4 regions of the Paenibacillus sp. P32E genome follow, and region 4 is predicted to be linked to each of the others. Evidence: predicted binding sites of a transcription regulator. Region 4 holds the regulator's gene; each other region holds the start of a gene.
What was found. The regulator LexA, encoded in region 4, represses DNA repair genes until DNA is damaged. The targets are predictions, from matches to a motif close to CGAACATATGTTCG.
Positions count from the first base shown of each region.

Region 1: a site for LexA is predicted at 1,408-1,421, ahead of addB (helicase-exonuclease AddAB subunit AddB). Genes of this name have one in related genera too.
Region 2: a site for LexA is predicted at 3,700-3,713, ahead of A3848_RS30425 (putative DNA modification/repair radical SAM protein). Genes of this name have one in related genera too.
Region 3: a site for LexA is predicted at 3,127-3,140, ahead of A3848_RS14440 (ImmA/IrrE family metallo-endopeptidase). Genes of this name have one in related genera too.

Region 1 is NZ_LVYY01000013.1:443,018-450,539, forward strand. Features, by position in the region: gene addB (helicase-exonuclease AddAB subunit AddB) at 1-1,235, opposite strand, end outside; gene A3848_RS14990 (class I SAM-dependent rRNA methyltransferase) at 1,514-2,875, opposite strand; gene A3848_RS14995 (Na/Pi cotransporter family protein) at 2,974-3,963, shown strand; gene A3848_RS15000 (Ig-like domain-containing protein) at 4,126-6,366, opposite strand; gene A3848_RS15005 (NUDIX hydrolase) at 6,500-6,934, opposite strand; gene mtaB (tRNA (N(6)-L-threonylcarbamoyladenosine(37)-C(2))-methylthiotransferase MtaB) at 7,138-7,522, opposite strand, start outside.
Region 2 is NZ_LVYY01000077.1:86,572-94,093, reverse strand. Features, by position in the region: gene A3848_RS30445 (glycoside hydrolase family 3 C-terminal domain-containing protein) at 1-2,288, opposite strand, end outside; gene A3848_RS30440 (hypothetical protein) at 2,712-2,900, opposite strand; gene A3848_RS30435 (hypothetical protein) at 3,020-3,241, opposite strand; gene A3848_RS30425 (putative DNA modification/repair radical SAM protein) at 3,752-5,086, shown strand; gene A3848_RS30420 (TIGR03915 family putative DNA repair protein) at 5,086-5,919, shown strand; gene A3848_RS30415 (phosphoketolase family protein) at 6,228-7,522, opposite strand, start outside.
Region 3 is NZ_LVYY01000013.1:317,343-324,864, reverse strand. Features, by position in the region: gene A3848_RS31330 (S-layer homology domain-containing protein) at 1-1,546, opposite strand, end outside; gene A3848_RS14445 (hypothetical protein) at 1,735-2,013, shown strand; gene A3848_RS32325 (hypothetical protein) at 2,317-2,478, opposite strand; gene A3848_RS14440 (ImmA/IrrE family metallo-endopeptidase) at 2,565-3,089, opposite strand; gene A3848_RS14435 (YjfB family protein) at 3,220-3,396, opposite strand; gene A3848_RS14430 (hypothetical protein) at 4,020-4,232, shown strand; gene A3848_RS14425 (NucA/NucB deoxyribonuclease domain-containing protein) at 4,284-4,724, opposite strand; gene A3848_RS14420 (cytidine deaminase) at 4,892-5,275, shown strand; gene A3848_RS14415 (glycosyl hydrolase) at 5,416-6,891, shown strand; gene A3848_RS14410 (PH domain-containing protein) at 6,907-7,437, opposite strand.
Region 4 is NZ_LVYY01000007.1:188,977-196,498, reverse strand. Features, by position in the region: gene A3848_RS08770 (YmaF family protein) at 1-59, shown strand, start outside; gene A3848_RS08765 (hypothetical protein) at 418-681, shown strand; gene A3848_RS08760 (hypothetical protein) at 793-1,011, opposite strand; gene A3848_RS08755 (hypothetical protein) at 1,424-1,651, shown strand; gene A3848_RS08750 (hypothetical protein) at 1,758-1,943, shown strand; gene A3848_RS08745 (hypothetical protein) at 2,070-2,288, shown strand; gene A3848_RS08740 (hypothetical protein) at 2,404-2,868, shown strand; gene A3848_RS08735 (hypothetical protein) at 2,964-3,341, opposite strand; gene A3848_RS08730 (L,D-transpeptidase) at 3,494-3,832, opposite strand; gene lexA (transcriptional repressor LexA) at 4,070-4,696, opposite strand; gene A3848_RS08720 (LysM peptidoglycan-binding domain-containing protein) at 4,936-5,349, shown strand; gene A3848_RS08715 (DUF896 domain-containing protein) at 5,460-5,633, shown strand; gene A3848_RS08710 (hypothetical protein) at 5,718-6,245, shown strand; gene A3848_RS08705 (HAD family hydrolase) at 6,282-7,067, shown strand; gene A3848_RS08700 (FixH family protein) at 7,291-7,522, shown strand, end outside.

The sequences.
Region 1 (7,522 bases), on a different contig from region 4:
TTCACACAGCGGAACACATCCTCATACCGCCACCGTCTGCGTACCACATCAAAGGCAGAGCGGATAAATTCTACTAGCGGATGATGCAGCTCATTCATCTTTTGATCAAGGAAGAATGGGATTCCGTAGTCCTGGAACAGGGGAACCACAAGCTGTTCATAGTCGGCAATATTGCGCATAAATACTGCCATCTCCCCGTATTTTGCACCTTCCTCACGAGCAAGACGGAGCATCTCCCTCAGGCTTCCTTCTACTTCGGCTCTGCGCGAAGCTGCCGCAGTAAGGGTAATCGCATCTGTAACCTCTGAAGCGGCACCGTTCCAGCGGATTCGCCGGCCAAACCCCTTCTCCAAATGGGCAAGGACAGGACTTCCGGCAAAACGCGGCAGCACCGGTGGTGCCAGAAGTTCATCCCATACCGTCAGGCCCATTTCCTCTGCCATTCCGCGAAGCTTGATACAGGTTACTGCTGCGGGATGAAACAGCTCCAGCTCATGAGGCTGCATGCCCGCAGGATATATCCGGTCCAGTGTCAAAGCGACCGTGACTTTAGCGGCATATAGCATCAGCTCCCGCAGCACGGCAAATTCCTGTGTTGTGAAGCCGTGAAAACCGTCCACCCAGATTTCCGCACCGCGAATATAAGAAGACTCCTGAATATGTTCAGCCAGCTCAGCCAGCCGATCCTCCTCATCGATGTACAGCCGGGACATTTCCTGTTCCAACTCTCGGAACACCATATGTACATCATCCAGCTTGCTTGCGAGAATGGGACTTCGCCCTATGGAGTCCCGCATTCGGGCGATCTGCTCCTCCAGATCAGCAGTGCCCAGGCAGCAGCGCTTCAGCTCCGTATGCAGTTGGCTAAGCCGTTCTACAAAGCCCGGTCTGTCGCTTGATTGACCAAACAGCTTCAGCTCTTCCTTGCGGCGGCTGATGATCTTGTAGATCAGCATCTTCTTGCCTTCCTCGCTGATCGGCAGACTCGCGCTGCCTCCGGTCTCCTGCTTCACCCGGTAGGCCAGCCGCGAGAAGCTCAGCGTCTGGGCACGGATGCTGCCCTTCGTCTTGCCCGTCTTCAGCAGCCCTTGCTCTGCACCGAAGGAGCCCTGCTCCGGGACAAGCACAATAATCGGCACACCCAGTGGTTCCGCTTCGAGACGGGAGGAGATATCCTCCCATATTTTCGTAGTCTTGCCGCTACCTGAGCGGCCAATCAAAAAGTGTACTGTCATCACAGTAAACCCCTTCCGTAGCGGAGAAATAGTTAAAGCTATAACATGCTATACGAGTTTTATAGGTGCTACCTGCGTATAGGAATGCAAACAGGTTCTGTTCATATTCCATCTATAATCCGAAAATATTCAAGTGAATCCGTCCCAATATTATAGCATACCTCTTCCAGCAAGAACATACGTTTGCCATTCTTTGCATATCTCCATCTAGGATATTCTGGATTCTCCTTTTTACACAAAGAGCCCCTCCGCAGCCGGAGAGGCTCTTCTATACAGATCTATTTGCTGTGTACTTCAAAAATGGCAAATTTCAAGTAATGGCCTTCGTCCACACCGAGAATTTGCGGATGGTCTTTGCCTGCGGCCCGCCACTCGATCAGACGCAGCACTTTACCCGCATCCTTGGCGGCCTCCGCGATAGTGTCTAGGAACAGCTGCGGCTGCATGTGATAGGAACAGCTTGCCGTTACGAGATAGCCGCCCTCGTTGACGAGCTTCATACCGTGCAGGTTGATGTCCTTGTAACCGCGGCAAGCGCCTGCAACCGCACTCTTGGTCTTGGCAAAAGCAGGCGGGTCCAGGATAACAACATCCCAGGTGCGCCCACCTCCGGCTGTCATCGGTTTGGCGGTATCCGTTTTGCCGGTGGCCCGCTCAGAGCGTTCTTCCACGCCTTTGACCTGGTTGCGCAGGAAAGCAAAAGCATCGTCGACCACAAATTCCACACGATCGGTGAAGCCGTTCAGCTCCACGTTAGCTTTGGCGCTCTCAATCGCATGGGCAGATACATCAAGGCAGGTGACCTTCTTGGCCCCGTATTTGCACGCATGGAGAGTGAAGCTGCCGGTATGTGCGAAGCATTCCAGTACTGTTGCACCGTCCCAGTAAGGGAAAGTGACCGGTTTGCCGCTTTTGTTAACCGGAAGAGTCTGAAGCGTCCCATCTTCTGCCGTAACCTCCTGGAGGGTAATGCCGCTTCGTCCACCCCAGCCTTGGATCAGCGGAGCAATGGAAGCCCTGTTTTCCCGCTGGTCAAAAAAGTATCCGGTCTTCTGACCTTCTTCTATATCTACAATCACCTTGAGGCCGTTCTCACTCACAGTGATATGGCGCGGACACTCCCCGTACAGCACGCCGGTTCTCTGTTCCAATCCTTCAAGCTCGCGTACACTTACATCACTGCGCTCATAAATACCTCGCGGCGCTACAACCTCTACAAGCGCCTGTACAATCTGGTCGCGGCACTTGTCCATGCCCAGCGTCAGCAGCTGCACTACCAGGACATCACCGAAGCGGTCGATGATCAGCCCGGGCAAAAAATCAGCTTCCCCGTATACCAGGCGGTACGCATCCGCTCCAGGCAGAAACCGTTCTCTATGGTGCAGACAGCTCGAAAACCGCTCGGCAAAAAAAGCGGTATCCATTGCCGCCAGCGGACCCTGAGCTAGAATTCTTACCCGGATCTGCGAAGCAGGATTGTAATACCCTGTCCCGAGAAATCTGCCTTGATGATTAAGTACATCTACCAATCCTCCTGCCTGCGGATCTCCGTCTACGGATGCGACTTCACTCGCATAGACCCACGGATGGCCCTGCTCCAGTCTTTTTTTACGGCTGCGTTCCAGAATAACCGATGCCAATACCTTCAACTCCCTGTTCTTGTTATTGATTTGTATACATGTCCACTTCATTGCATTCATATATTGGTGTACAACCCCGTTCAAAGGAGCTTGTCCCTATGATCCGTGATCTGCTGTTCCCTGTCATATATGGTCTTGTCATTTTCCTCGCCGGCATGAAACTGATGGAGGCTGCGCTGGCGAGGCTCGCCGGCCCTCTGCTTACGAGAAGTCTGCACAAAGCAACTTCCACGCCCCTAAAAGGCCTGATTGCCAGCAGCCTGCTGTCAGCACTACTGCAGAGCAGCACTGCCGTAACGGTGCTCACCATCGGCATGGTTAACGCCGGACTGCTGACGTATGCCCGGACGCTGGGTATCATCCTGGGCAGCAACATCGGCACCTGCCTGACCACAGAGCTGATCGGCCTGCAGTTTAGCTCGATGGCTGCGCCGCTGCTGGTCGTATCACTCTGTATGTGGGCGGTAGCCGTTATGCTCAGCGAGCGGCCGTCCCAAGGCTCAAGGTTGGCGGACACCATACGCAGGATTTCCACCCCCCTGCAGTTCATCTGCCTGGCGGTGGCCGGGTTCGCGATGGTCCTATGGGGCATTGCAGTCATGCAGTCTGTCGGTCCCGCACTTCAGGCCAGCGGCCTGTTCCGCTGGTTCCTGGACCATGCGGCAACCAGTGCGCTCTGGGGCTTGGCTGCCGGAGCCTGCCTGACCGCGATGCTGCACAGCAGTGCAGCGGTCATCGGCATGGCGATGGGCCTTGCAAGCTCCGGGGTAATGCCGCCGACGCTTGGCATCGCCGTCGTGCTAGGGGCCAACATCGGCACCTGCGTCACCGCCATCATCGCCGCTATCGGGGGCTCGGCTTCCGGCAAGTTCGTCGCCGGGTCACATGTCGTGCTGAATGTCGGCGGCGCCCTGCTGTTCCTGCCCTTCATTCAACCGCTGCAATCCTTGTCTGCCTGGATCGGCGGCGGTCCTGCCGCTCAGCTCGCCCATGCCCAGACGATCTTCAATGTCGTCTGTTCACTTGGCGTGCTGCCGCTGTGCTACCTGCCGGTATGGACCCGGCTGGAGCAACGGCTACAGGGATAACTGTCCAGAATGCATTATCGCTGTACCATTATACTTCAATCAGCCCTACAGTTCTAATGCTTGTTTAAGCGCTAAGAAAAAAGACCTGTATCCCCTCATAAAGGCGGATTAACAGGTCTTGATGTTCTGCGTCAGAAGATCCGGTTGTACCGGATAAACATCCTATTTTACTGTAACAGATACTGTTACTGTTTTATTGTTGAACTTGCCTTTGATAGAGGTTGTTCCTTTGCTAACTGCAGTGATCATTCCGGAATCGTTCACCTTGGCCACGGAAGGCTTGGAGCTTGTCCAAACCGTGCTTCCAGTGACAATGGCTGTCTTGCCGGTATCATACAGAGCAGTCACTACCACAGCTTGGGAAGCACCTGCTGCCAGATACAGCCTGGTTTCACTGATGGTAATCTTGGTCAGCTTAGGTACCACGGTAATTTTGACAGTTGCCGTGATTCCCTGGTAAGACCCGGTAAGTGTTGCTGTACCTTCGCCAACAGCTTTTACAGATGTTCCTTTAACCGTAGCCACTTCCAGATTGGAGGAGACCCAATCCATAGCACCGGAGAAATTCGCTGTTTTTCCGTTAGAGAAGGTTCCAGTCACTTTAATTGCTTTGGAGGACTTGAGATTCATTTCAAGTGTGCTTGGCTCTATGAGCAGTTTGACGACCTTCTGCTCAATTATTACAGGAATACTGATTGTCTTGTTGGAATAGGTTCCCTTCAATGTGGCAGATCCTTTGGCCAATCCCTTAAGGGTTTTGCCTGCAGTAGTCTGCTTGATTACAGCATTGCTGCCGCTAAGCTCCCATTTTACCGTCGCGGAAACATCCAGCTCATCCCCGTTCTCAAGCACTGCCTGAACCGCAGGCAGCGGCTCCTCTTCACCAATAACCAGTCCCAGTGCTTCCTCTGGTCCGATCAATACAAGCACTTTATTCAGAACGGTCACTTTGACTTCAACACTCTTGCTCCGGATCGCAGAAGAAGGAGCAGTTACTGAATTCCCCTTAATCTTGCCTGTAAGGGTTACCGTACCGGCTTTACCGCCGACAAGCTTTCCGTCCTTGATCTGAGCAATTTCTTCGTTGGCGGAAGTCCACTCTATTTGATCACTGATGTCGAGCTTCGTTCCGTCATATTTCGTTCCGCTTACTTTTGGCAGGCTTACAGTATCCGCCGTGTAGAGCTCCTGCTCAGTTTTTTCTACAGTCATATCTGTAAGATTCGGGTATACAGTCAACTTGAACGACTTATTGACACCCAGATAATCCCCTTTGATAACAGCCGTTCCGACTGCTTTGGCTGTTAGTGTTGCCACAGCATTTTCAGAAGCTACCGTGTCGGCCGTTACTGTCGCTGTCAGTTGGTTGTCAGAAGTCCAGATTGTGCCTGCTGTTTGATTTTTGGTTGAATTCACGGCATCCCGCACAAATGATTTAACCTTCAGACTTTCCCCAAGGAACAGGAATTGATCTCCATCCGGCGTGAGCTGCAGCGCCTCATACGGCGAACGCACATAGACATCAACCGATTTGGACACGCCCAGGAAGCTGGCTGTAATAACAGCCTTACCAGGACCGAGTACTGTAATCATACCTTTGTCTACCTTGGCAATGCTCTCGCTAGAGGTTGTCCAGTTGGCATCTTTAGCAATATCTTTCTCCGGGCTGCTCTCTGTGGCTTTGGTCATTGCACTCAATTGCAGCGGAGAATCTCCAACGACTAGTTCTAGCTCTTTCACAGCTGCGTCTTTAGCCTTCAAGACAATAGCCGAATAGGGCAGCTGTACCACGGCTTTGAAGGTGGCAGTCAAGCCTTTGTATTTCGCTGTGATGGTTGACGATCCTTCACCCACAAGGGTAATCTTGCCATCATCAATGGTCAGTACATTGGTACTGGAGCTGGTCCAGTCCGCATCAGCAGTCACATCTTTTACAGAAGTGGCCGAATCTCCGCCAACGACTTTGGCTTTGACCAGCAGTGTCTCTGGGGTGTCGCCCAGCTTATAGTTGCCATCGGAGCTGCGCTCCAGTGTTAATTCCTTATAGGGATAGCTTACAGATACTTCAATCGTAGCAACTGCATTGTTGTAGGTTGCTCTTATGATTGCCGTACCTGCACCTTCGGGCTTCAATAGTCCGTAGAGTACACTTACTGCACTCGTATTGGAGGAAGTCCACGTGGCCGCAGCCGTCACATCTCTTTTGGAGGAGGAGCCTTCCACGTTGGCATATACCTTAAGCTGCTTAGGTGTCTGGCCTACGGTAAGCTCTATTTTTGCAGAGCTGTCGAATTCAATGGAATTGATGTCACCAGTAGCTGCGAAGACGTTTACCGGAAGAGCTACAACAGTCAGCAATATCATAATGAGGAGCATTTTCGTCATTTTCCTGTACACAGTCATTTGTTCTCTCCTTAGGCATTGAAATTATTAGTGCTTGATTTCCACACTCTTCCACTATATCGACAATTAGAGCCCGAGTCTTTACCCTTAGTTCCTTTTATTTTGAGTTCAAGCCAAATTCAGGACTTTCTAACTATATTGTCTTTATCCCTAACATCGATAATGCTTTGCGTAAAATACGGATATTATTGGAGTATGAATTCCCGGTTCCACGGGTCCAGGCCACCGCCGGTTCATGCCATTCTACAGCGTTAATCTCTTCGGTCTGAGCCTTGGTCTCTCCGCCTACAGCTTCTACAAGAAAGTAATGAACCTCCTTATTCACTATGCCGTGAACCGGATGCTGAAACGTGTATTTAATAACATCAATCGGTGCTCTGATCACTCCGACCGTCCCTGTCTCTTCACAAATCTCACGCAGTGCCGTCTCCTCCACGGTCTCGCCTTGCTCCATCTTGCCTTTGGGCAGCGAAATTTTACCATAACGGTCCACAATAAGCTGAATTTCCAGACCGGCAGCCCCAGTCCGGTAGACTACCCCGCCCGCTGAAATCTGCTTGTACGCCATATTCATCCTCCTAAAAGTTTTGCCTGCATTACTTCATGATTGTGCTTCAGGCAAAACTTACTTCGTAAGCATATGCCCCTCTGATTTTATTACCCAAATAGAAAAACAGCCCCACAAAGTGGGGCGTAGAGTTAAACTGCAGCTAAGCTGGAAAAAGTAACACTAACCGGAACTCTTCTATGTCCGTTCATAATCTAATCCCTCTACACGATCTGACTAAGCCCGCTCCGGCTTACACTGACCAGCTCACCGCGGCATTCATTCACTCCGGCTTCCGTAATCTTCACCTGGCAGAGCTCTCCCTGCAGCGAATCATCGCCGCCAAAGAAAACCTGCAGATAGTTATCGCTGAAGCCATGCTGGGTGCTGCGTTCTGGAGCGTCTTTGGCTGATCTTTCAGCAATAACGGAAACTGTCTTGCCTACGAACTTGCGGGCGTATGCCAGCTGCATTTCTTCGGAGAGGTCAATCAGCTGCTGTACGCGGGCGTTCTTAATCTCTTCGTCCACCTGGTTCAGCATCCGTGCTGCCGGCGTACCCGTCCGTTTGGAATAAGGGAATACGTGCATTTCGGAGTAGTTGACAGCC
Region 2 (7,522 bases), on a different contig from region 4:
TCCGAGCCATAATTGCTGACAACCATATATACGTCATTTTGTGCACGGACCATCCAGTTCATATACTTGCGGTCTGCCGGGCCTCCATCCACAACATCGTTCATAATCGCCCACCAGTCCGTCATTACGATACCTTGGAAGCCCCATTCTCCGCGGAGAATCGTGGTATTCAGATCATAATTGGAAGCAGCCCAATGTCCGTTCACCGGATTATAGGAGGTCATGATCGAGTTCGCGCCGCCTTCTTTTACCGCAATCTCAAAGCCCTTAAGATAAATCTCGCGGACCGCGCGTTCCGATACGATAGCATCCACCTTGCTGCGGTGCTTCTCCTGGTTGTTGCAGGCGAAGTGCTTCAGGGTGGCATTAGAGCCGCCTTTCATAATCCCGCGTGTGCATGCCGCCGCAAAAACGCCTGAAATCAGCGGGTCCTCCGAAAAATACTCAAAGTTGCGTCCATTCAGCGGACTGCGGCGGATATTCAGCCCTGGTCCAAGCAAAGTGTCCACGCTGTTTCTAACCAGCTCCCGGCCTTCCATGACATAGAGCTCTTCAACCAGTTCCGCATTCCAGGTTGCCGCAAGCAGCGTTCCAATGGGAACCTGAGTCGCCTTGTGTCCGCTGTCCATCCGGATCCCGGAAGGGCCGTCTGCGGTACAAGCTACCGGAATACCATAGCTGAACAGCTGGTCGCTGACCCCGCCAAAGGCCGACGCTGTACCCGGTGTAACCAGCGGACTGCTCATCCCTTCGCCTCTGACGATTACCGCGAGATCCTGGTCGCTCAGTTGGGCGATGAACGTGGTCATCTCTACTTTTCCGTCATGCACATCTCTTAAGGTATAGCCTTGATACCCGGTCTGCGTAAGCGTTGCAGGCAGATTCTGCTCAATCCGCTCTTTCATCGAAACCTTGCGTGTTGGAACGGCAGCGTATACCAATTCATAGGAACCGTCTTCCTTGCGGGCTCCAGGCATCATCCGCGTGAACCCTTCGGTTGGCGCCAGCGCTTCCTGCAGCTGCTCCACCACCTCAAGAGCCTCCAGTACATAACCGCTGCGTCCCTCTACCTGAACTTCTGCTGCCTTTTTAATGCTGCTTCCTACATAAATACGGTAGGTTCCCGCTTCCAGCACATAGGCCGAAGGATGCCCGGTCACGCCAGCGTCATCATAGGAGGCCATCGAATGAACCGGGAAGCTCACTGTCAGACGCTGCGACTCTCCCGGCTGAAGAACCCCGGTCTTTCCGAAGGCTGCCAGCACTTTGGCCGGTTGTCCCAGCTTGCCTTGCGGAGCTTCGTAATAGACCTGTACAACCTCTTTTCCGGCAAAATCGGTTCCCGTATTCGTTACGGTTACCCCAATCTCAGCGAAGGTCTTGCCTGCCCGGCTGACCAGCCTGGCTTCTTCCGGCTCGATGGAGAATGTAGTGTAGGAAATCCCGTAGCCGAACTCAAACTGAACCTTTTCCGGACAGAAGGTTTCAAAATAACGGTACCCCACATAAATATCTTCCTGATAAAAGTTTTTGAATTCATTACCGTAGTTTGCAGTCGAAGGATAGTCCTTGATCGAATAAGCAATCGTATCCGTCAATTTACCGCTTGGCGTCACTTCTCCTGCCAGTACATCGGCAATGGCATTGCCCCCTTCCATCCCGCCATGCCAGGAGTAAATCACACTTGGAATAGGGTGCGCATAGCTGTTATCGTTCAGCCAGCTCATATCGATAATATTCGAGACATTCAGAACAACGACCGTTTGCTCGAAATAAGCCGTCACCTGCTTCAGCATCGTCTGTTCATCTGCCGTCAACCGATAGCTCCCCGGCGCGTCAGCATTATCCTGATCTTCTCCCGCCGTACGTCCAATGACGATAACCGCCTTGTCCGATTTGCTTCTTGCCTGCGATACCAGCTCATCCGTTAGCGGCATTTCCTTCTGGTGCCAAGGCTCTGCTGCCCAGGCTCCGCCGCCATTGTCAAACGGATTCTGCTCAATCCACTTCTCATAGACCGCCGCCAGCTCTTCGTTGACAGCCAGATTCTTCTTACTTCGCAGTCCATCCAATACATTGGTTGTATACGAGACATGCACGCTTCCGCCTGAGCCTGTACCGCTGCGGTAATAATTCACTTGAGTTCTGCCAAAAACCGAAACGGTTTCACCACCGCGCAGCGGAAGCACCTGGCCTTCATTGCGCAGCAGCACCGCGCCTTCCGCACCTACGGTCCGGCTGAATTCTGCAAAACCCTCTAATGGAACTCCTAATTGCTGTGTAGTCAAATTTGTTTCCTCCTGATTGTCATTTCCTTATCCATATCTTACTATAAAGAATCCCCTATCAAGAATCAAAGGGAATGTGGTCTATACAGACTGAACTTGAGACTTTGCCCAAGCGGGATTTGGTCGTTACTGCGGAGAATGTTTGGACTTCCGGCCGCTGTTATGCTTGGGTTTTCTGCTTTTGTTCCAACGGTAGCGCTTGACATCAAAAGGTAGCCGCTATCGCTCCCCGAGTTCCAAATTCCCCTCCGTCACTTTTCCCTTTTGTTATTTTTTCCAAGTTCAATCTGCTCTAAGAATGCCCGGAGCAGCTGTTCCAGATGATAGACTATTAGTAAAAAACGGCAACCCCACAACTTTAGTTGTCTTGGGCTGCCGCTTATTGTTATCTTATTTTCCTTACTGTCCGTCACAACCTTATATTTATTTCCGGCGCTGCTTCATCATCCGGTTATACATCACCAGCGCGGCAATGATCATTCCGATCATGGCGACACTGCTTGCTGAATTAGCCGACATGCCGAACATGAGGCACACGCTATTCACTAATGTTCTCGTAAGCAGCGCAACCAAGATCAGCATCAATGGACGCCAAATATTATACCCTCTCATCCCCTCAACACTCCCACTCTAGTAATCAAGCTATTAGTAGCTATTATAGCACAAGAAGGAATGCGCATACATTTTCGCCCGGAGAGCACTGCCAGACGGCAACTGCTCCCTACTAATTCTTATCCATTCTTTCTTTTCAAACATTCCAGAAGCTCAACCTTCATACTCTGTATAGCATCTTCTTTGGGCATCCGCAACACACGGGTTAACCGGACCATATCTTTTTCAAAAAATTTCAATAACGCCAGTGTAGCCGATTCATCATTATCCTTCTGAAGACGTTCAAGCAACCCTAAGAATTCATCTTCCGACTTAATTCCTGAATCATTTTCTTCCTCCATTTGTTCACCGCCTGTTGAGATATATTCAATTGCCGGGCGACCTCAGCTTCTGTTTGATCTCCTAGATAGATTGCGCAAATGACCTTCTTTCCCACTTCTGACGTTAGTCCATCTAAATAGTGCTGCACCAATAACCTGTTATCAGCTTGTTCGGAAAATGATGGAGTACGGGGCTCCGGGCTGGATGCGAGAGGGACTTCACGCTTAAAATCCCTCTTGGCACGATACTGCATACGCCAAGCAATCCGGTAGAGCTCATGACGATAGTATTCGATTGCACTCACTTTTAATGCCTCCCTTGTATTTCTATATACCTATAATGTAGGGAGTTATTAATTTCCATTCTACAACCAATATAGGAACTTATGTTCCTATTATTATATACATAAGGCAATCTTTTGTACATTGCTAGTCAAAATCCCAGTCCAATGAAGTACTGCGCCCGTCAGATTTTGACAGGAACGTGTGTTCGGTATATAATTTCCTGTATAGGAGGGATTCTGTGTGGATATGATGGAAAAACTTGAAATTTTAACAGCTTCGGCCAAATATGATGTGGCCTGCACCTCCAGCGGCTCCGATCGTAAAGGCCAGCCCGGTGGCATGGGTAATGCCGTCAGCATGGGCATCTGCCACAGCTTCGCAGCAGATGGCCGCTGCATTTCACTGCTTAAGGTGCTGATGACCAACGGGTGCGTATACGACTGCGCGTACTGTGTGAACCGTAAATCTAACGCCACACCCCGGGCTGCACTCTCGCCGGAGGAGCTCGCAGACCTGACCATGCAGTTCTACCGCCGTAATTACATAGAAGGCTTATTTCTCAGCTCCGGCATTATGCGGAGTCCCGATTATACAACCGAGCAAATGATTGCTGCTCTTGATCTGTTAAGGAACACCTACCAGTTCAGAGGATATATCCATGTAAAAGCCATTCCCGGCGCAGACGAGGTGCTGCTGTCCAGACTTGGTCTGCTGGCCGACCGCATGAGCGTCAATATCGAGCTTCCTTCTCAAGAAAGCCTGGGCCTGCTGGCTCCCGACAAGAGCAAGGCCTCCATTCTGAAGCCTATGTCCCTGATCAAAGAAAAGATTAACGAGAACCGCTCGGATCTCGTCAAATATAACCATGCTCCCCGCTTTGCTCCCGCCGGACAGAGCACCCAGATGATTATCGGAGCTACGCCCGATACTGATTTCCGTATTCTGACCCTCACCGAAGGGTTGTACCGGAAATACGGGCTGAAACGCGTTTTTTTCTCTGCCTATACCCCCGTAGTGGAACATTCACTCCTGCCGGCTCTAGATACCAAACCGCCGCTGCTGCGGGAGCACCGCCTCTACCAGGCCGACTGGCTGCTGCGTTTCTACGGCTTTCAGGCCCATGAATTGCTGGATGACGCGGTACCCAACTTCAATCCGCTGCTGGATCCGAAATGCAGCTGGGCAGTGAATCACCGGGAGGAGTTCCCGGTTGAAATCAACCGTGCACCGTATGAGCAGCTGCTGCGGGTGCCGGGGATCGGGGTAAGGAGTGCTCAGCGGATTGTTAAGGCACGACGGGCCGGAACCCTGGACTTTGCCGCCCTGAAGAAGCTTGGTGTGGTTCTTAAACGCGCACAATTTTTCATAACCTGTAAGGGAAAAATGCTGGAGGGGTTAAAGGTGGGCGAGCATACCCTGCTCCGCTCACTCATGTCCGGGCAGGAGCTTGCCAGGATCGAGCCGCCGCAGTACGAGCAGCTCACTCTGTTCGACGATTCCTATCTGGCAGCCTTGCCGGCAGCGGGAGCGGCAGTCCCGACAGCAGGTTCGGCTGCGCTGAAGGGAGGCGAATGGCCCTGATGTTTAAGGCAGCTGCTTTGGCCTATACCTACGACGGCAGCTTTGAAGGCCTGCTGTGCTGTGTGTTCGAGAGCTATCAATGGAAGGAAACCCCGCTTACCATACATTCAGACGAAGAAGAACAAGGCCTCCTGCTGGAATCGAAATGGATTGATACAGACATCAGCAGAGCTGAACGGGTACTGAAGTCAATCCCGCTACGCATCTGCACCGAGGCAGAGGAGTGGGTTCGTCTTGGATTCTGGTCATGCGCCCCGGACAAGGAGATGCTGCTGCTGAATTTTCTGTACCTGGGCTTCACTCATGGCCGCAAGGTAATGGACATGCTTGCCGATGATACGGTGAACGCCCTGCAGAAGGCGGTTCAGCAGCTCCAGCGGGAAGCTCACCTGTATTTGGGGTTTGTGCGCTTTTCCGTATATGGTCCGGTTATGGCAGCGGTCATTGAGCCCAAAGGCTTCGTGCTGCCCGTTATTCAGGATCATTTCTGTGACCGGTTCCACGGAGAGAGCTTCATGATCTACGACAAAACCCACCGCACGGCCCTTATCCACCAGCCTGGACAGCAAGCCATTATTCCACTCGATGAATGGGTACCGCCTGCACCGGATGCAGCTGAGGAAGAATACCGCCGCCTCTGGCAAGGATTCTACAACGCTATCGGCATCCGTGAGCGCAAGAACGACCGCCTGCGCTCCTCGCTGATGCCCAAGCGGTACTGGAAGCACCTCACGGAGATGAATGGCGGCAGCACCGGCATGGCCGAGAGCAAACCGAAGCTTGAAGAGGGCTCACCCCTATTGGAACATGCAAAGTCGAAATTCAAAAGCTGATTCTGAACAGCGGAGATCAATTTCATCTCCGCCTCCGATAGCTCGAAAATGATGATATCCAGATTCTCCTTTTGATGCCCGATAGAACTCGCTCTGGGGATGGGAATCGCGTCAAGCTGGATATCGCAATATGATCTGTGTAGGTGTTTTACCATGTGCTGCAGCAATGCTTCCCATCTGTTCATTCTTCAGCATGACGCTTGCAAAATAATTGCGCAGATCCATTCTGTTTATAGAGCGCGCAAAAGGGATGCCCCTTAGCCATTTTCATGACCTTCAAGACATCCCCTATACTAGTACTTATGCTATTAGTTCAAAGCCTTCCATACCCAGTTCTCTACTTCCGGCAGGTCGATACCTTCTTCACGGATATATTGGTTATGCTTCTTGACCATAGCATCCATTTCGTCCGCGATAGCCTGATATTTACCAGCATCCGGCAAGCTCAGTACAGCTTCCTTCGTCAGGTCGAACCGGTCCATCTGATTCAGTACGCGCATATCAAATGGTGTGGTAATGTCGCCGTTCTCCCGGTAACCATGTACATGCAGGTTATGGTTGTGGCGGTCGAAGAACAGATCTTTGATCAGACCTTCATAGCCATGGAATGCGAAAATGACCGGTTTGTCTTTTGTGAAAAATTGATCAAACTCAGCGTCAGATAAACCACGAGGGTCCAGCTTCTGGCTTCTCAGCTTCAACAGATCCACCACGTTGATATAGCGGATTTTCAGATCAGGCAATTTCTCATGCAGGATGGAGATAGCGGCCAAGCTCTCCATAGTAGGCTCTGTACCGGACGAAGCAATAACCACATCTGGCTCTCCACCCTTGTCCGTGCTTGCCCAGTCAATGATCTTGAGTCCTTTATCCACCAATTCCTGCGCTTCATCAGCCGAGAACCATTGCGGACGCGGATGTTTGGACGACACAATCAGGTTGATCTTCTGACGGTCATTCAAGATGGTGTCAAAAACAGCCAGCAAGGAGTTGGCATCAGCCGGCAAATATTCACGGATAAATTCCGGTTTCTTGTCTGCCAAGTGGCCGAGCAATCCTGGATCCTGGTGAGTGTAGCCATTATGGTCCTGCTGGAACACTGTTGAGGTTGCAATGACATTCAAGGACGGAATATCTGTACGCCAGCTTTGATCTGTCGCTTTGCGCAGCCATTTGAAGTGCTGGGTGATCATCGAGTCGACTACACGCAGGAAAGCTTCATAGCTTGCGAAGAATCCGTGACGTCCAGTTAGTACGTAACCTTCGAGGAATCCTTCTGCCTGATGCTCGGACAATTGCGAATCGATTACACGGCCATATGGCGCCAGGAATTCATCTTGCGGTTCTTTAATGGAATCCATCCATTGGCGTTTGGTCACTTCGAATACAGGACCCAGGCGGTTCGACATGGTTTCATCCGGTCCAAAAATTCTGAAGTTGCGGTTCTCTTCATTGAGTGTAACCACTTCCTTCAGATATTTGCCCAATACGGCCATATCTTGTGCAATCACTTGACCCGGAACGGAATTATCCAGCGCATAGTTGCGGAAATTCGGCTTGTGCAGGTCTTTGATCAGTTTGCCGGCGTTAGTGACAGGGTTCA
Region 3 (7,522 bases), on a different contig from region 4:
CGTCTTCACTGATCTGATCGGAAGTGGGATGAAGCCACTGTGAGCTCACGTTATAATAATCATCAGTGGAGAAGGTCAATCCCTCCATGGTTACATTAATGAATCCATCAACAAATGGTTCAGATGTAATAAAGTCATAGCGAATAGAATTTGGAGTGCTTCCCTCAATTAATTCTTTGGTTATGCCACTATCAAATTCAACTATGCCAGGTGCAGTTTGTGCATAAATCGCCTGTTCAAAGGTTTTGGTAACGGGTTGGCCATTGGTTGTTCCAGTAGCAGCAACAGGTGTAACCTCGACTGTGATATATTTTCCGAAATCTTGCGCTGAAGGCGTATAATGATTAATGTCATTTCCAGGTATTAGTACACGATCCGTACCATCAATAGCTGAAGAGACAAACCATCTGTAATGAATAATGGACGGATAGTCCAGTTCTTCGTCTTCATAATCGAAATTAATAGAAACTACTTCACCGACTGCAGGAGCATTATATCCAGGTTCATACTCTAATCTAAGATTCTTAACGACAGGAGCATAATTAACCGGTGTTGGCTCTGGAGTAGGCGATGGTGTTGGTGCTGGTGTTGGTGATGGTGAAGCAGTAGGCTCTGGTGATGGTGAAGCAGTAGGCTCTGGTGATGGTGAAGCAGTAGGCTCTGGTGATGGTGAAGCAGTAGGCTCTGGTGAAGGTGATGCAGTAGGCTCTGGTGATGGTGAAGCAGTAGGCTCTGGTGATGGTGAAGCAGTAGGCTCTGGTGATGGCGCAACTGTAGGCACAGGTGTTGGTGCTGCAGTCGGATCCGGAACGTATACCGCTGTCGTGATTGGAGTAGGAGATGGTGTTGGCGTCGGAGTCTGCGTTGGCGTGCTTGAAGGCATTGCTGTTGGCTGATTACTGCTTTCATCAAGAGTATTCTTCTTCACCAGGAATTTGGCAGTAACCAAAGCCACATCCTGTCTGCTGGCGCTTATTGAAGGGCTGAATGTCCCATCAGGTCTGCCTACCATTAATCCATACTCTACAGCTGCGGCTACAGCATCCTTGGCCCAAACTGCAATAAGGTCCGAGTCGGGAAAGGTAAGATTTTTAGCTTTTCCTGCGGGATCTACTCCCAAGGCGTTCACGAACATCACTGCCATTTGCTCCCGGGTAATGCTTTGGAACCCGCCGAACAAATTCCCGCCCATACCTTTGACAAGGCCGGCTTTAGCGGCAGCTTCCACCGCGGCAAAGGCATAACTATCCTTCGGGATGTCTTTAAAGGTTGCTGTAGCTGGAGGTGCGGAAAGATTAAGGTTAAGAGCATTGGCAAGGACGATGGCAAAATCCTGTCTTTTAATATTCCCTTCCGCATTAAACTTTCCATCGCCGGTTCCGTTCATGATCCCTTTGGAGATAAGTTCCTGAATTGCAGCCTTAGCATAATTGTTTGGAATATCCGAAAGAGTGGGTGCAGCTGAAGCTGGGGACACGAGCGTTCCTAGTAAGACTGCTGTTGATAAAACGGACAAGGACTTAAATTTCAACTGTTGTTTTTTCATAAATTACTCCTTTTAGTGGTTAATTTCTCTAGTTGATGGACGAAGATATACTGATTCCAAAGAACCATTACTATCGTCTTATATTTATCGGATAAAGATACAACTTTATTAATATTATTAATTGATTAAAATTTATTAGTACGAACCTCAATGGATGCTTTCAAATACATGTTCACCGGAGGTATAATTTGAAGAATTTAGGGGTTATTTTTCCATTTCTGTTGTTCATGCTTACGGGTTTGTTTACGGTCTACAGTTTTGTGTTTCCCTTTGAGGCGGGAGAGAAGCTGCAAGGCGTTTGGGTTGTGATGATCGTCTTTTTGAGCCCGCTAGGGCTGGTATTGGCAATTACTAACAAGGGCAATACGCAGCCTAAGCTCAAAAAAGTCGCAATTGGCGGGAATGTGGCATTGATGCTGTTTCTTTTTTTATATATGACGCTAGGCGTTATCGTTCTTGGGGTTTAACGTTTGGTGTGGAGTATCTGTCATCAAGGAGGAGATTTGCGTCCCGGCATAAGATAAAGAGGCTGATCAGGGAGTCAGCAAGTGCACGTGAACTGCGTGAGCGGGGGGATGATGCAGATGTGATCTACTGCTGCCAACTCGACAAGTATGCTATGGTGCCGATGCTGTATGAGGAGTATTGTACAGAAGCAGATAACAGATGATTTCGGAAAAGAAGGCGGGGCCCTCCTATTCAGATATTTGGACCCTGCCGGATGCCGGCGGGGCCGCTTTTTTAACCGGGCAGCGTTATGGCATAAGTTACTAATCTTCTTGCGGTTCTTGCAGGAGAATGGAAAAAGTCTGGGTCTCGTGGTTCACTTCAATGGTTTCGATGCCCACAAAATCCGGAATTTCGGGGTGTACTGCGTCCACGCTGTAATCCGGATGGGTCAACAACAAGTGGATAACTTCGATGGCTTCCATACCGCTCCCCCCTAAGGGTAATTTCTTGATACCTATAGGCTCTGATCTCAGATAAATGCATGTCTGCATTATTATCTCCTCTGCATTTACCGAATATGTCTGTGGCTTAATTTTCTGTCCTCGTTTCGCTCCATCACAGCAATCAACTGGCCCTGGAACACACGCCGCTGAATTTGATCGATCCGCTGCAGAGCCAGCTCGCAGGGAACCTGAAAAGCAGCAGCAAGCTCCTGAATCGCATCTTCACGGAGTTCAGGCAGAGTCATCTTCGAAATCATGGAGTAAGGCATTGCCGCATACAGAATGAAGCGTTCCGATTCATCCCTCTCCGCTTGACTAAATTGCTCAGGCATCAGTGTGTGGCTGCCGGCATGACGGAGCAGATGGCAGAGCTCATGCAGAAATTCCAGGCGCTGAAGTTCATCCGGAAGCCGGTTGTCGATAAACATGCTATACATACCGGCAGAGGCCTCAATCCCTTTGCTCCTCACATCCAAATAATGGACCCAAATATTCAGGCGCTCGGCAATATATGCAATCGAAATTTGTGCCGGCTTACGGATATCCAACCGTTCATATAAATCTTCCGTCCACTTCTCCAGAGCCGTCATTTGATAGTAAGAATGCATTTGATTCACCTCAGATACAAGATCGTATGTTCGTATTTATGGCCAAAAGAAAAGCCCGAAGGGCTTAAGGTTGACGCGAACCTGTGTTCTTATGTATCTAAGCATAAAGCAATCAAACTCTAATATCAAGTGTTTTTCCCAAGTTAGGGTGTACGCTCTGTTCAAGCATTTGAGCCATATTCTGTCCCTGAACCTCTGCCTGATCCTTGGCAATGCTGAGCACTTGCAGACTTGCAGCCTGTTGCAGACTGGCCTGACCCAATGATACGGATAAAGCGGCGATATCCATTTCACACCTCCTAAAAGTTTTGTGAGCATGGCTTCCTGTCCTACTTCGTACAAAACTCACTTCGGAAGCATAGTCTTAAGTTTTGTGAGCATGGCTTCCTGTCCTACTTCGTACAAAACTCACTTCGGAAGCATAGTCTTAAGTTTTGTGAGCATGGCTTGAAGAGGAGCATTCCTATTGTATATCGACTTTCTTCACACAATTGATTAGGTGAATGGGATTTCTTTGCCAATTGGCCCATGCAGCACATTAGCCTGCAACATATTCTGTGCTGTAGTCAATATTTAAGAGGAGGAATTAACTATGGGAGCAGATTATGGTTGCGGTTGTGGTAATAATGTCGGTGGAGTAAATCAAGGTCCTCCAGTAGTGCCGGTTTGTAGCCCTTTTACTTCGACAGGTGCGATTCTGGTACTGTTCATTCTGCTGGTTATTATCACTAGAGCCTGTATATTCTAGAACGTATTATAGTATTTCAATCTGCAAATGTGGTCCTGTCTGGCGAATGCCGGATAGGGCTATTTCTTTAATAATGCGTCTTTTTCGCAGATCATCGAATATAGAACATCTGTTTGCATATAATACATACAAACGTTCTGTTTCTTCGAAGGGAGGGCCTTCACTTGCGCCCGAAGGATATAGAAAAGCTGATCGGTGAGGTGGTTGAAATTATATACGAAGATAAGGCAGGCAAAATTACACAGCGGAGAATAAAAGTTCACGGACACAAAGCCGGGCTTCTCAGAACAACTTGTTTTACAACCGGCGGACCCCGGGTTTTTCGGGTGGAGCGAATTCTGGCCTGGCGGCGGGATAAGGTAAGCCATGCCGGGTGATACAGCATGCAAGCTGATACGAATCATATATCACCAACGGCGGGTGCCGGGCTATTTGAACATGAACTCCACCCGCGTGCCGTCAGGCAGCTCATCCAGTTGATTGCCCACCCAGCTGCCGGCACCGCGGTTGTCCTTAGGCGTTATGTATTCGATGTCAGCACCGCTCCCGCCTTCCTCACACATGGCCATCGGCCATTCGTCGCGGTCATATCCTTTTTTGGTCGGGATCCCCTTCAAGGATTCTTTGCGGTTCTCTTCGGCTTCCTGCCGGTCGATGGTGCAAATGGACGACTCTCCACTTCGGATGGCATCCTGAATGTGCCTGGCTGTCTCCGGGTAACGGTCACTGGGGAACACCAGTTGGACAACATCAGTGTCTCCTGTAGTAGACTGACTGCTAGGCAGTGGCCCTTTCTCCTCAAACCAGTAAGCGGCGGCCAAGAGCAGCAGGACGATGATGAAACTTGGGATGAATTTCTTGGACTTCACTTTGCTGCCCCCTAAAAGTTTTGTTAGCCTATGCTTCTAAATACAGCTTCGTACAAAACTGCTTCGCAAGCATAAGCCTAAGTTTTGTGAGCCTATGCTCTCGCCAAACGTAGACTTAACCAGTATATCTTAAATCCCGCCCCATTTAGTATACTGAAAATCAGACGTTGATTGCCTGCGCACAGGAAATCATCAAGAAGCGCTATGAATGGGAGAGACATCATGTGGGAGCGGCTCTCCGGACCAAGACGGGGGAGATCTTCACCGCAGTACATGTGGAGGCCAGTCTATCCAGAGTTACCGTATGTGCGGAAGCGATGGTGATCGGAAAGGCAATATCCGAGGGATACAAGGAGTTTGATACGATAGTTGCGGTAAGACATCCCGATCCCGATAATGCTGAAGGGGAGATCCAAGTTGTCTCCCCATGCGGCATGTGCAGAGAGCTGATTGCCGATTACGGCAAGGATTGCAAGGTGATTGTTCCTGTAGAGGGAACTCTAGCCAAGGTGAGTGCAGTCGGGTTGCTGCCAATGAGGTATTCCAGATAGCTGAAAAGGAATATACATAGCTTGAATATGGTTTTTGGATTCCGTGCGGGTTAGGTATGCCGATTTCATGTCGATTCGCCGTGCACTTGTCCTACACATCCCCATATGATGTAGAAAAAAGGGATAGGATGGTGGAAAAGATGGAATCACGTATACTTCGGGATTTACTGGATTCCGCCTCACGGCTGGTAGGTGATGTGCAGTGGCAGGCAGCCTTTCGAAATGTGCTGATGGCTCCGGCAGATGCTGCGCTCGCTCCCACGGCAGTGAAGCTGTTGAAAACGTTATACCGGCTGCAAGGGCAAGGAATTCTCAGCGGGCAACATGATTATCTGGAGAGCCCCGATGAGTTCAGCAGCAAGCTGAAGATGCTTAGCGGTCAATATGCGGCAATCCACGGCTATGAGCTGGGAGCTATTGAGAACCAGACGGTACAGCAAATCGAAAGCCAGCGGCAGGCGGTGGTCGATAGCGCGATTAAGTGGAATAAAGCGGGCGGAATAGTGACGCTGACGTATCATGCCCATCTGCCGGGGACAGCTCCGGTGTGGCAGAATGTCCAGATGAGTCTCAGTGACGCAGATTTTGCCAAGTATATTTCGCCGGGTACTGTCCAGTACAATGCACTGATTACGGATCTGGACAAGACAGCCGAGTCGTTAAAAAAGCTGAATGATGCAGGTGTCCCGGTGCTCTGGCGGCCGTATCATGAGATGAATGGCGATTGGTTCTGGTGGGGGCAGAAAAGCTCGTTCAGCCAGTTGTGGGACATCATGTTCGAACGGTATACGGCATATCATAAACTTCATAATCTGTTGTGGGTGTGGAGCCCCAATGCCGAAAACCAATGGTCAGATGAACCGGGCAACTATTATCCGGGCAGCAGCAGAGTGGACGTACTGGCAATGGATATCTATGATGCGGATTTCAAGGTTAGCCATCAAGATTCTCTATGGGAGCTGGGGCGCGGCAAACTAATTGCCATTGGTGAAAATGGGGAGCTTCCGCCTCCGGCTGTGCTGGCCAAGTCCCAGAATAAATGGTCTTACCAGATGAACTGGGGCAAGCTGCTGTTTGAGAAGAACAGTGATGTGGCGATCAAGTCTTTTATGAAGGATTCCTTTGTGTTCACCCTGGATGAATATACGGCAAAGGCGGCAATATATGCCTCTATGCCTGAAGCAGCCCCTATGCCGGGGTTATATGGGCAATATTACAGTAATGCAACGCTTAGCGGAACACCCGCGGTTACGCGGACCGATGCAGATATTAATTTTGTCTGGCGGCTGTCAGCTCCCGATCCGGCACTTCCAGCCGATGTATTCTCTGTTCGCTGGAGCGGCAGGCTGAGTGCGGCTTACACAGAGAGCTATACGATATATTCGTCCTCAGATGATGGTATCCGGGTGTGGATAGACGGGGTGCTGGTCATTGATAGCTGGGTGAAGCAGAGCGGGCAGGAACGGAAGGGTATGGTGAATCTGATTGCCGGGAAGCTGCATGAATTGAAGGTGGAGTATTATGAAAACCAAGGTGATGCGCGGGCAGTTCTGATGTGGGAAAGCCCCAGACAGGTCAAAGGCGTCATTCCAGCCGGGGCATTCTATCTTCCCTAAAAGGCAGGGCGGTGTCTAGATTTGTTCGCGATAGCTGATATTATTGGCGATTTTTTCATCGCGCACAGCTTTGCGGAGCGCATCCTTTACGGTTTGGGGATGGCGGATTCTGCGCAATATCAACTGTGGCGATGAAGCATCATCCGAAAATACCGTAAGGATTCCAATGCCGAGAATACGCTGCATGATGGACTGGTCGACAGAGAAGTCATTCACCCGCAGCAATTCGATTTCTTCAACGTCTTTGCCAATCAGTCCGGTTTTGACCATAATACGCTGGCTGGTGATCGTATATGTAGTTGTGTTCAGGCGTATAATGCCTTTGAGGCGGTCGGAAATACCGGCCGGTTTGCCCTGCCACAGTTCGATTTCAGGTCCTGAACCCGATCCGGGTGCAGCTCCAGCCGAGGAACGGCGTATGGGTGCAGCTCCAGCCGAGGAACGGCGTATGGGTGCGGCTGAATCCCCCTCAGTACTTGCTCCACATTCTCCGCAATATTTGGCGCCTTGCTTGTATTCTGCGCCACAGCTAGTGCAATAAGGCATCGCAATCTTCCTCTCTATTAATCATGTTGCAATCATTATAGTATAAACAGAGATTTCCAGACACTGCTGGCGGTCTTTTTTTTTG
Region 4 (7,522 bases):
ATGATGGCCATCAGCACCAATTTAATTTTGCCACTTTGATTCAAGAACCGCTTATTTAAAATGATCATTGCCCCGTCAGTGTAATGGCGGGGTTTTAATGGTGGGTGCGCTTAATAAGGAAGAGGGAAAATGAGTATTTTATTAATGTGGATGGGCTTCTGGCGTATCGGTGATGTACTATTCATTCACAGAATGTCCGAAATCAATTATACTTAGGCTGTTATTTACTTCTGATCACAAGCGTAAAGGGTTTCACGATCAAGCCGTTCTAAAGGCGGGACGATCAAGCTGTCTATGAATCTTATATAGAATTGTTTACTGATCATTGGGATTTCGCTGGCCACCTTAGTGGAGCTTAAGGCGAAAATAAAGTTTCATTGATTGCAGCCGTGAATAATAGTGTGAGGAGTGAATCCTGTGAAAAGTGAATATCTCCAATATTTTGGCGGTTTGTTATTGGTGGCGGGATTAATTGTCTCTATTCCAATAGCAGTCGACGCAGAAAGTGTACTGACTGGTGTGTATATAGCTATGTGGTCGTCTATTGCGGGAATGTTTTTTATTGGTTTTGGGGAGTTGCTCCGTTCTATACTGCGGATTGAACATCGGATCGCGGGTCCACGTCCCCGCTTTGATCCACTGACCGGGCAGTATGTAGATACCCCGCGCGACAAGCACTAACCGATTCAACTTAAAAAATACGCGGATAACTAGATAGGGAACAATTGTTCGTAAATGGATATCGCTAAATAAATGAAAAGCCCCGTTTGCCGGGGCGCTTTAAGTTCTGAGTTAAGAATTTGCATATTTTATTATTTCATCAGGGATCTCGGTTTCGCCTAGAATTGATTCAACGGCTTTCCAGGCTTCTGCGAACTGTTTACCGGTATAATGGGTGCGGTTGCTGGCCGGGTTTGAGAGTGACATGTCAAAAACGATATACTCGCCTTCCTCCTCGATCACCCTAAAGCTGACGGCACGGTCTTTTTTTTGTATCCGTACTTCTTCCAATGTGCATCCTCCTCATATCCAATCTGGGAACAAACTACCTTAGTCTTATCAAATCACGGGCAGAAAGGCAAGCAAAGTCATGAAAATGACACGCATATCCGCGGAAGCACATCATTTTGAACGAATACCAAAAAAAGAAGAATAATGTTTTTGACAAAATAAGCCTGCTAAATCGTTTACATATTGTTCCATGCGGCTGTATACTACCTATAGAATGAAATATGACCCGCATGCATATTTTTGTGGTTCAGCTCTGATTATTGGGATGATAATCGTGGTACTATGTAGGTGATTATTTGTTATTGTAGTGTAATACTTGTCCGAACGGATTTGCTGCTTGGGATTCGTACATAATTGCTTGAAAATGTGTAATTTATGAGCAGTGGGAAACAGTAGATAAGGAGGAGCTGTTTTGAAATCAACATATAAGGTTCTGACGAGCGATGCCGATTTGTTCGCGGCAGCTCTCGCACAAGTGAAGGTATACGTTGTTCAATTGATTGAAGGCAAGCCGCATGTCATAGCAGATTATGCCGGTCCTGTTCAGAGATGGACGCCTGAAGATGTACTTGTTGCAGGAATGTGTTACAGCCGGGAAGGGTTTGAGTTCAGAGTCCGTGTGCCAAAGAAGCAAGAATGACGGACAAGTTCAACGTTAGTCCAGATCAGTTGACAGCCTGGGTATACAGGTAAACCATTCCAAGTGTCGAATTAATAGAATAGATAGAAATAGGAGGTGGTTCATTGTGAGTGCAGTTCATTATGAGCTTCAATATGTGAATGGACAAATTGAAGAGCTGGAATCCACATTCAAGACGGCGGAGGAAGCACGGGCACATCTGAAATCTAGTGGACTTACAGAATGGATTATGGCGGGCGGCAAACACATTAATCCGGCGAATGTGATCTCTATAAAGGTCAAGGAAGCTTAACCTGACTCTGAGAGCTGCTGAAAAGCGGCTCTTTCGTTTTATGATCTGTTATTGTTGCCAGATAACACATACCAATGTGTCTGCTCTTGCATCTCTTATACTATAAAACGTAAAAGAGGTGTAATGATGACAGAACGCGAACGTGCGAGAATCCGCAGAGCTATCAGTTTGCTGCGGACACAAAGAGCTATTTTGCTGGAAAGACTGGAAGAAATCAATGAAAACTTGCGCCGGGTGCCAAACCCAAGCCGTGCCAGACGTGAGCTGCTGGCTGCGAGAGCTTCCATACGGGAAGCGTTACGCTTAAACGCTGCGGCTATCCGATTGCTTAGAAGTGTGCTGTAAGGTTTAATGCTTAGATCTTAACCTTTAAAAGAAGTCTTGGAATCTAAGGCATCCCCCGGGATGCCTTTTCATAGGTGTGAAACCGGTTATCTTACATAAGTGGAAGGTGATAGAGATGGAAAAAGATGAAGATGTTACAGTGATGAATATTTCTAGGGAAGATGTGGAAAAGGGAAGACTGGAGAATTATTTACGGGAATTCAAGAAGTATGAGAAAAAGAAAATGCGCGGGAAGGTAAAGCTCATATTTAACGGGTATGAGCAGGATCGCAGGGAGATTTATCAGATCCGTGAGATTACGAATTGGGTGGATCGTCTGCTGAAAAATGTTCCTCACTTGTTCTACTTTTTAAGCAGGGAGAATTATAGTATGCGCATTGTCTTTTTCTGCTTATCTGAAGTGGTAGGGCGCTCTGGGGTAGAAGTGTCGATCACCAAGGAACAGGGCCGAAGATTGATTGAGAAAGTTGCCAAAAGTGCAGTAGTCTACGCCAGGAAGCTGAAGGAGCCGGAAGAGGTGCAGCTTGTACTGGCTAAAGGCATTCTGGATGAGCTTGGATATGAGCAGACTCAGCAATAAGAACAATGTGCTCCCGGGTCGTGAGTGGTATAAGCCTGAGATTCACCGGGAGACATTATCCGTCTATTACTTCAATATGTAATCATAAACAGGTTTTACATGAAGTTGAAGGACGTTATTTGCTCGGCATAGACAATCAGCTGCTTATATTCAATTTCAGTTCCAAAGCTGGCGAAAGGCCGTACAATTACATTATCCAAAACTACAAAATTGTAATTGAAAGTCTTTTCAGGATGCTCAGCACCCAAGTAGGAAATGTATTCATCAACGATGACATCGTCCATCAATGATTTGAGGTTAAATACATCCTCATTACTGCTGGTGTTCGAAGCTACGTTGCCTTGAATGCTGCCGAAGGCAGTAAGGATATTGACTCTGCGTTCCCCATGATTATTGTTCAGTAAAAGATTGGAGAGCTTACCTAATGCGTCGACCTTGAAGTCGACATGGGTTCTTATTTTGGATTGATTCAAACCAGACACTTCCTTTCAAGATTTAATTTACCAATATACAGGTTTCGACATATTACTCCGCTTTTCCTGTTTGTATGCAAAATAAATGTTTGAACATGAAGGACACCTAGTGAGACGTTGATAAATGTCTCGCTAAGGTGTCCTTTGTGCAGTTATTCCCGAATAGTTACGCGGGTTCCAATGGGAACTGTTGCTGCGAGGGATAACACATCTTCATTGTACATGCGAATACAGCCATGGGAGACCTTTTTACCGATGGAGGAAGGGTCATTGGTTCCGTGAATCCCATAATGGGGTTTGGATAGGCCCATCCAAAAAACTCCGAAAGGGCCGCCGGGGTTTTTCTGTTTGTTGATAATGGTATATTCTCCAACTGGAGAAACGGACAGCATCTTGCCTATGCCGACAGGAAAACCTCTAATTACAGTGTCATTGTCCAGAAGATACAGCATTCGCTGTGACAGATCGATAATGATTCGATAATTGGGCATTTTGATCAACACTCCTTTTATGATCAGGATATGAGTGGAGTGTAGAGAGAGTTCTGGAAAATTAGATAGAAAACCTATAGCGAACAGTTGTTCCCCTTCGGTTAATCAGGCAGAGGGTAACAATATAGGCCAACTATTAGTACTAAATAGTGTAAAGAAAACAATTGGTAGATTGGAGGAAAATGAAAAAACTGTTCCGCTATTGAGCGGAACAGTTATAAATGAGACGGGGACTTACTAATGAATATCGCGGAATAGGCCGATAACTCTGCCCAGAATCGTAACTCGATTCAGACGTAGAGGCTCATAAGCCGGATTCTCCGGCTGCAGACGGATATGGTCACGTTCTTTGTAGAAGGTCTTAACTGTTGCTTCATCTTCTTCAGTCATGGCAACGACGATATCGCCATTATCTGCTGTCTGCTGTTGGCGGACGATTACATAGTCACCATTCATAATGCCAGCGTCGACCATACTGTCACCAAGAACAGACAGCATGAACACTTTGTTATCACCTACATAATGAGTAGGCAGTGGAAAGTAGTCCTCGATATTCTCTGTTGCTGTAATCGGTACCCCGGCGGTAACCTTTCCAACGACTGGAATGCGTGTTACCGTCTGAACAAATTGATGAACATTCTCGGAATCCTCTTGTCCCAGCAGTTCTATTGCACGCGGTTTCGTTGGATCACGGCGGATAAGCCCTTTCTTCTCCAACCGGTCCAGGTGACCGTGTACCGTGGAGCTGGAAGCCAGTCCTACAGCTTCACCGATTTCCCGGACAGAAGGCGGATACCCCTTGCTGCGGACTTCGTTACGAATAAATTCCAGGATCGCCAGTTGACGACTCGAAATCTTTGACATCGGAATCAACCCCATATACTATGTTTGGGAAAATTATAACATAGAACTTCCGTTCGTACAAACATAAGTTCTAAAACGATCGGGAATGGCAGCTGGAGAATGGAAAAGCGGAGTGGATATAACAGAAAAAGAGGTTCGAAGAATAAGGGAACAATTGTTCGAAAAAAGTATTGATCAAAACACATGTTCGTGTTATATTAATTTCGAAAGTAAGAACAAGTGTTTGGAGGTCGGTTAATATGTTAAAGTACAGCACATACCGTAGTATTTACGACGAGGTTCATGAGGACCAAACAGCGAGAGCCCGTTCTGCATACAATGATAGACTAGATATGAAGAATCTTCTTTCCTCTTTAACAGCACCTTGCCGCAGATTGCTCCGCCAGGACACAATTGTAAAGCTGGCCTTGATTTTTCTGTTAGTGATTTCCGGATTTACTGTGGTAGGCAATGTTTTTGCGGGATCGGTGTTGTCGGCCAAGCAGGAGAAGAGGGTTGTTGTTGAACGCGGGGATACACTTTGGAGCATAGCACTTAAGAATAAACCGGCTCATATGAAAACGGCTGTATATATAGAAGGAATCAAACGGACGAGCGGTCTTAAGAACAGCAATATCCAAGCCGGCGATGTGCTGAGTTTACCTGTATATTAATACTGATAGAGTACCTATAGATGGATACCAGGAGCTTTCAGGGGGTAGACCTTGACAAGCTCTTTTTCTCATGGCAAAGTTAGAATGAATTTATAGGGGAGGGGAACATATTGAACATTGACGAATTGGTCGCCCGCATCAATGAATTAGCGCGCAAACAGAAGAGTGACGGCCTGAATGAAGAGGAGCTTACGGAAAGAGCCAAGCTTCGCGAGATCTACCTGGGTAATATCCGCAGTAACTTCCGTGCTCAACTTAATAATATTGAAATTGTGGACAAATAAGCGCATGAACAAGGCAACAAGGCAGGAGTTAATGATGCTCTGTTCCTTTTCATAGATATTATAGGATGACTAGGGGGAACTGACATGGCCCGTTCTTGGGAAAGAATGGTTCAACGCAACACACAGCAAATCAACAAGCAACGCAAGAAGCAAGGGAAAGATTCCATCTATGCATCAACCACTTCTGCCGCTGCAAAGAGCAGCGATATTTTTAAAGGCCGCAATATTGTATTTCCGGTAATATTGTTGATGCTTGGCATCATGTTCTGGGTAGTTGGTTCCATAGATGAAGCTAAAGGCAGCGGCATTCTTGCCAACTGGCTGGGAGTGGTACTGTATTTCCTGCTTGCGGCACTGCTGTTTTTCCGCCGTCCATATTTGAAGGTTGAACGTGCCAGACTTGCCACCATTAAATACAACCGTGAGCGTCAGCTTCCAGCAGCGGATATTGAAAAAATTACCGTTACCCGTGGTGCAGTTTCCATTAAGTATAAAGGTAAACGCACACAGTGGGTATTCTCCAGGCTGTTCAACCGTTATGACATTAATGCAATGGGTGAGCGTCTGGAGCAGTTCGCCAAGCAGAATCATGTAGAATATGTGAACGAATAGAAAGATACGTCCTGCATAGGGAGAGGGAGAACTATAATGCCGATTTCCGCCGTACTCTTTGACCTTGATGACACACTGCTCTGGGATGAGCGTAGCGTTGAAGAAGCATTTCGTTATGCCAGTGAAGCAGCAGGTGAATCCGTCGATCCTAAGGAACTGGAAGCAGCTGTCCGCAGGGAAGCGAGGAATCTGTATGAATCATATGAAACGTTTCCGTTCACCAAGCTGATTGGGATCAATCCTTTTGAAGCGCTGTGGGGGAATTTTACAGCAGGTGAACAGCTTGAATTCCGGAAGATGGAGCAGCTTGCTCCTGTCTACCGTAACGAATCCTGGCGCCGCGGGCTGGCAGCACTGGGTGTGGAGGATGAAGCGCTGGCTGCAGAGCTGGCTGCTAAATTTGCCGCAGAACGCCGAAGCCACCCATACATGTATGAAGAAACGCTGCATGTACTGGATCAGCTCAAGGGTAAGGTGAAGCTGCTGCTCTTGACGAACGGGTGTCCTGCATTGCAGCAGGAGAAGCTGGATGGTGTGCCTGCGTTGATTCCGTACTTTGACCATATTGTGATTTCAGGCAATTTCGGTAAAGGCAAACCGGACAAAGGGATATTTACACATGCGATGGAACTGCTTGATATTTCGCCGGAGGAAGGAATTATGGTTGGCGACAAGCTGACTACTGATATCCTTGGCGGTCTTGGCGCAGGCCTGACTACCGTATGGATTAACCGCACCGGTAAAGAAACTGATCCTGAAATTACACCGGACTATCAGATTGGTCATCTTAGTGAGCTTCTTCCGCTTGTGAAATCTTTATAGTATCTCTTCCAAAAACCGTTATCCTGATCAAATGGGGATGCGGTTTTTTTAGCATGTAAATAAATCTCGTGTGTATCAGTGGCGATGTGACCATTCTCACAAATTGGGGCGGGAAAAAGAGTTGGATTACTGATTATCTGAATATTATGTGTATAATAGAAAAGAAATGCTTCACAGATATGTCAGTATGATATTAACCTACCTTGATTCGGAGGGATTCCAAATGATCCATCAAAGGAAGCTGGCAGCATTTTTATCGGTAATGATTACAGTAGCTCTTTCAGGCTGTTCAGGAGGCGGGAAGACGGAGAGTCATATGCATACTGTGGCAAACATGTCTATGGAGCCTATAAAAGTAGAGTTGAATTGGAGCCCCCAGCAGGTTACTGCAGGCCAGAAGGTGAGTTTTGAAGCGCTGGTGACACAGGAAGGCGAACCAGTGAATGATGCAAAAG